DNA from 2 places in the Spirosoma jeollabukense genome. Region 1 is predicted to be linked to the other one. Evidence: riboswitches for the same ligand, from Rfam matches in the RefSeq annotation. Region 1 holds a riboswitch; the other holds the start of a gene.
What was found. Region 1 has a riboswitch for S-adenosylmethionine ahead of ACYVEA_RS26455 (O-acetylhomoserine aminocarboxypropyltransferase/cysteine synthase family protein). Riboswitches for the same ligand answer to the same signal wherever they lie in the genome.
Positions count from the first base shown of each region.

Region 2: it holds a riboswitch for S-adenosylmethionine, as region 1 does, so the genes downstream of both, metH (methionine synthase) here and ACYVEA_RS26455 (O-acetylhomoserine aminocarboxypropyltransferase/cysteine synthase family protein) in region 1, are expected to answer to the same signal.

Region 1 is NZ_BAAHAD010000009.1:216,750-219,870, reverse strand. Features, by position in the region: gene ACYVEA_RS26455 (O-acetylhomoserine aminocarboxypropyltransferase/cysteine synthase family protein) at 1-1,277, opposite strand, end outside; SAM riboswitch class I at 1,497-1,600, opposite strand; gene ACYVEA_RS26450 (DciA family protein) at 1,786-2,112, shown strand; gene ACYVEA_RS26445 (polysaccharide deacetylase family protein) at 2,184-3,005, opposite strand; gene ACYVEA_RS26440 (glycosyltransferase family 2 protein) at 2,951-3,121, opposite strand, start outside.
Region 2 is NZ_BAAHAD010000001.1:334,325-337,445, reverse strand. Features, by position in the region: gene ACYVEA_RS01310 (SGNH/GDSL hydrolase family protein) at 1-1,096, shown strand, start outside; gene ACYVEA_RS01305 (DUF5989 family protein) at 1,114-1,263, shown strand; gene ACYVEA_RS01300 (SxtJ family membrane protein) at 1,267-1,629, shown strand; SAM riboswitch class I at 1,700-1,808, shown strand; gene metH (methionine synthase) at 1,919-3,121, shown strand, end outside.

The sequences.
Region 1 (3,121 bases):
TGCTCGAAATCAGCTTTGATATCATCAAAATATTCGATGCCTGCCGAAACACGTAAAACGCCCGACTCAACCCCGGCGCTGGCTTGCTCCTGTTCGCTTAGTTGCTGGTGTGTTGTCGCTGCCGGGTGGATAATGAGTGTTTTTGCATCGCCAACGTTGGCCAAGTGGCTCACTAGTTTCAAACTGTTGACAAACAGGTCAGCCGCATCTTTGCCACCTTTCACTTTGAACGTAAGCACGCCACCAAACCCCCGTTTTAAATATTTTTTTGCCAGATCATGATAGGGGCTACTTTCCAGACCCGGATACTTTACGGCTTCAACCTGTTCATGCTGTTCGAGCCATTGGGCCAGTGCCAGCGCATTCTGAACCGTTCTATCCACACGTAACGAAAGTGTTTCTACCCCTTGCAACAGCAGGAATGAATTAAAGGGGCTAATGGCCGGACCAAAATCACGCAGCCCTTCAACACGAGCCCGGATGATGAACTGAATATTACCAAACGGCCCACCAACGCCAAATACGTCGCTGAACACCAAGCCATGATACCCTTCTGATGGTTCACTAAACTGGGGGAACTTGCCATTACCCCAGTTGTAGTTACCGCCATCTACAATTACGCCCCCTATGCTCGTACCATGACCGCCGATCCACTTTGTTGCCGATTCGACTACAACAGCTGCCCCGTGTTCGAGTGGCCGGAAGAGATAGCCCCCTGCCCCAAACGTATTGTCTACGATAAGTGGTAAATCATGTTCTTTGGCAAGAGCGGCAAATGCATCAAAGTCTGGAATATTGAATTCAGGATTCCCAATCGTTTCGAGGTAAATCGCTTTTGTTTTTTCGTCAATCAATTGAGCAAACGCGCTGGGATCACTCCCTTTAGCAAACCGCGCTTCGATACCCAGGCGCTTAAATTGGACCTTAAACTGGTTGTATGTACCGCCGTATAGAAATGAAGTCGTAATAAAGTTATCGCCTGCGCCCAGAATGTTACTCAACGCAATGAACTGAGCCGCCTGGCCTGAAGCTACCGCCAGCGCTGCCACACCACCTTCCAGAGCCGCAATGCGCTTCTCAAACACGTCGGACGTAGGATTCATGATGCGGCTGTAAATATTTCCAAATGCCTTTAGTGCAAACAAGTCAGCTCCGTGCGCCGAATCGTTAAATACAAAGGAGGTCGTTTGATAAATAGGGACGGCCCGCGCGTTGGTAGCTGAATCGGGCTCCTGACCAGCGTGTAGCTGGAGCGTATCGAAATGAAGTTCAGACATGAGTTTTATCGTTAATTGTTAGGAATAAGTGATTGGCATTCATTCTGGCAGAAAGCCTGGAAGCTGACTACTCCTGGCAGCCACATCTTTTACAAAAGACAGGCCACTGACGATAAATAGCCAGACACACGACAAACCCTCCCGGCTTTCGTGGTGGTTGAAGATTGCTTAGCAGGCCCTATTGGGCATACAGCGCTGATTGTAGTGCATGTAAGTTTAGATTTATAGGCCCTAAATAGCTTTAGGCAGGAGTTAGCACCTTGCCGTGTGGTAGGTTGCCAGCGGTTCACAGAGCCTGATCTCTCCCCGCTTCTTTATAAATCAATGCGCGTCGGTGATCGAAAAATAGACGCGTAGCAATTGACTTGATGGCGCAAGTATACTAGTCAGACGGCGTGAATCCAAACACGCTCTGTTTTTTCTAGCCTGGATTTTTTTTGCTTCGTCTGGCAACCGGTCATTTGTTACGTCGATTCATTGTTTACTTTTGTGATAAGACACCGACTTCATGAATCAGCCGTACCGCTACAATCGCGAAAATGCTACCCGGGTAGCCGGAGTTACGTCCTTAAAAGACGCGATTAATCAGTTGCTCAAGACGTATCAACTTCAGACCCGCTTTAACGAAACCTACCTTGAAGCGTTTTGGGGACGGATGATGGGTCCTGCTATTGCCTCCCGTACAAACCGGCTTTATGTACGCGATCGTAAACTTCATATTGAAATTGCGTCGGCTCCGCTACGGAACGAACTCGTTAACGCCAAGCAAAAACTTATTCAGCTAGTGAATAAAGATATGGGCACCGATGTCATTGAGGACGTCATTTTTATCTGATCATCAGTACTCAACAAAAAAGGTCATGACTACGTAGCCATGACCTTTTTTGTTGAGTACTAGTAAGTTTATCAAGCGATTTGAACAGCGGCACTATGCTGGTCCAGCTTTTTTGAAAACTCACCCATTGTGGTGAACTCGCCGAGCGGCTTCAGATAACGGAGTAAATTTTCGACGCGGTCGAGTAACTGGTCTTTCGAATGTCGTCGCACATAGGCCGGAATCTTTTCATAGCCCGCTAAATCCGTGAATTCCCAGGGATGAACATATAGGTTCAGGAAACCATCCGTTTGCAGCGTTTGGCGGCAAAGTTGCTTATAGAAAGCGAATGGAAAATTTTTCAGACTTAACCAGAACAGCGGTAAACGTAGTCGGGGGGTAACCGAAGCCGGAATTTGCCAGACACCCATTTCCTGAAACGGACGCCGTGGTTCTCCCCAGTGATTATAACGACCTGGCAACCAGGTTGGATGCAAAGATGAGTTATAGTGATACCCAGCCTGCTGCAGGTCATTTGGATCAACAAAGCCCATCCGTGCGCGACGAAAGCCCGTTATCGGCCGATTCAGTACCTCTTCTAATGTCAGCCGGGATTTGAGTAAATCAGCCGGTTCGAATGTAGTATGGTAATAGCCGTGCGACGCGATTTCGTGTCTTCGAGCCAGCTTCCGAATAAGCTCTGTTTCGTGAAGTGCGTAGTTAGCCGTCGTAAATAAGGTAGTACGGGCGTCGATTGCGTCAAACCGTTCAGCGAGTGCTATTAATCCACGCGTTGAAACGGCCACTTGCTCACTCAGGGGAATATTGTGGCCGAATTCAAGCGCTGTATCAAACTCTTCTACATCAACGGTGAATAAAATATCTCGTCTTCCTTGCTTGTTTGGGCTTGCCATGATGTTACAGTCTCCTCAATCTCGCTCGTATCGCCGATAATATAGGCTGGCCTGCCTTTTACCTCAACAAACGTTTTGCCCAAATATACGCCGATAATCCCGATCATGATAAACTG
Region 2 (3,121 bases), on a different contig from region 1:
TGGTGATCACTTTGGCGTTAGCTTCGATTACCCACATTTCGGGTTATTCGATAATGTATACGTCCGGTTGATAAAAGGCTGCCTGTTGCTGCTGATTGTCATTGAGCTGCTACGTATCTATTACTATGGCATTGTCAAAAATCCGAAGCCACCCAAACTGGGTGGAAACATAGCGACTTTGTTTGTGCCGGTTGTATTGATACTGGTCGCGCTGGAGATTGGGTTTATGTTTGTCGCCCAAAGTCAGGAGGGTGGCCTGACGCTGGCATCGCATATTTGGTTTGAACGCTACTGGTTGCCGATGACTCCGGATAACTACCGTGATTCACCGAAAACCGATACGTTGGGTAAAAAGAAAGTTCTGATTGTTGGCGATTCGTTCACATCAGGACACGGCTTGAAATCGGCCGATGAGCGCTACGGGAACGTGTTGAGTGAAAAACTGGATGGCAAACAATACGTAACCTATAACCTGGGCATATCGGGGTCCGATACCCGTGACGAGTTTAAACGACTGACTAAATTTGCCGTAAAGCCGGATGTGCTGATATTGCAATATTTTCCCAATGACATCGAAAAGGTAGCGCATGATCATGGTTTAGTGCCGACGGGTTTTGCTCCCTACTCTGATTTGCCGCGGCCGCTTCAGCCCTTGTTCATTAAATCCTACTTACTCAACTATCTGTACTGGCAGTTTCCGCACGGTAATTTTGCGCCTTTTGATACGTATGCCCGAACGGCTTATGGCACACCCGCCATCATTAACGACCACCTGAACGATCTCAACCAATTCGTAGAATACGCTAAAGCCAATAACGCCCGGCTCTATGTGGTGATGTTCCCGTTTGTCCATAACCTGGAACAGTCGGCTGAGTATACGAAGCCCGTCGTTGACTTTTTTCGGAAGAATAACGTCCCGATTCTGGAGGTTGGCAAACTCATCGGCGACATCGATATCAAGGATCGGGTGGTAGGACGTAATGATGGGCACGCTAGCCCAATTGTGAATAAACGTGTCGGCGAAGCTTTATTTCAACTGATGCAGTCGAACCCTGGTGTACTTCAAGACTCATCCATTACCTCTGTTAACAAATAAGCAAACTGGATTAACTCATGGAATTCTTACAGGACATTTTTAAATTTCTCAAGCAGCGCAAAAAATGGTGGCTGGCACCAATGATTATTTTATTGCTACTCATTGGTATTCTGATCGTTATTGGCGGTGGCTCGGCCGTTGCTCCGTTTATCTACACATTGTTTTAAGGCATGGATATTACCGAAAAAGTGAAAGCCCAGCTAGTCATCGTAACTGGCCTGGTGGTGCTGTATTTTGTGTTCAAATCGCCCTGGTGGCTCTATGGAGCAGCAACTGTAGGCGTATTGAGCCTAGCCATTCCAGCCGCGGGTGACCTGATTGTGAAAGCCTGGTTCAAACTGGCCGAAATCCTGGGGAATATAAATGGCAAGATCATTCTGTCTATTATGTTCTTCGTCTTTTTATTCCCTATTGCCCTGCTCTATCGCATGACAGCCAAAAATCCACTGGGCATCAAGCGAACAGACGATGCTTCTTTCTATAACGAACGGAATCATCTGTATACAAAAGAAGATTTAGAGCAGACTTGGTAGACGAATAAAATTGACTTATTTTGGGTACACTGGTTGTCGGTGTACCCTTTTTTTTGTTTAGATTTGCTGTAGCTTATCCAGAAAGACGGAGGGAAAGGACCCGATGATGTCTTGGCAACCAACCAGCCTCAGGGAATGGTGCCAATTTCCGCCCGGTCACCAACCGGGATAGATAAGATTAGCCGTCTGCTACCTATCTTTTTGGTCATAAGCCTTTTTTGATTTTTTGGACTTTTTTAAGCCAGCTGTTTGTTAGCGTATCTAACAACTATGCACTGAAACACCGCCATTGAAAACTATACAGGAACTTCTACAGGAGCGTATCCTTGTCCTTGATGGGGCAATGGGTACCATGATTCAGCGGTATAACCTGACCGACGCCGACTACCGGGGTGAACGATTTCGCGATTGGCCGCATGATTTGAAAGGCAACAACGATTTGCTGTCGCTGACTAAGCCAGAAGTAATTCAGGCGATCCATAAGCAATATCTGGAAGCAGGAGCTGATATTATTGAGACTAATACGTTCAGTGGTACGTCCATTGCCATGGCGGATTATCGCATGGAAGAGTTGGCATATGAACTCAACTACGAGTCGGCTCGGATTGCGAAAGAGGTGGCCTTGGACGTGACGTGCCAAAATCCCGACAAGCCACGCTTTGTGGCCGGGGCAATGGGACCAACCAACCGCACAGCTTCGCTCTCGCCCGACGTTAATAATCCGGCCTACCGCGCTGTTACGTTCGATGACTTAGTAAATGCATATTATGAGCAGGTTAGCGGGCTGGTTGATGGTGGTTCGGATTTGCTGTTGGTTGAAACGATCTTTGATACGTTGAATGCCAAGGCGGCCATGTTCGCCATTGATAAGTATTTTAATTTAAATCCACAGAAGACCGTTCTGCCCATTATGATCTCTGGCACCATCACGGATGCCAGTGGTCGGACACTGTCGGGCCAGACGACGGAAGCGTTTTTGTATTCTGTTTCGCACTTGCCGTTGCTGAGTGTGGGATTGAACTGTGCGCTGGGTGCCGCTTTGATGCGCCCCTATATTCAGACGCTCGCCAGCGAAGCGCCGTTCTTTACGTCGGCTTATCCAAACGCTGGCTTGCCCAACGAATTTGGCGAGTACGACGAGACGCCGGAGATGATGGCGTTGCAGATTGAGGACTTTGTTAAAAGTAGCTTTGTCAATATTGTTGGTGGTTGCTGCGGCTCTACACCCGATCACATTCGGGCCATTGCAGACGTAGCGGCCAAGTACCCGCCCCGGCAATTGCCTCAACCTGAGCCCTATCAGAAACTGAGCGGGCTGGAACCACTGAAAATTACGGAACTCACCAACTTCCTGAACGTTGGCGAACGTACGAACGTAACAGGCTCGAAGAAATTTGCCCGGCTGATCAAAGCGGGGAATTTCGATGAAGCCCTGAGCATTGCCCGTGGACAGGTTGAAGGTGGAGCGCAGGTGATTGACATCAACATGGAT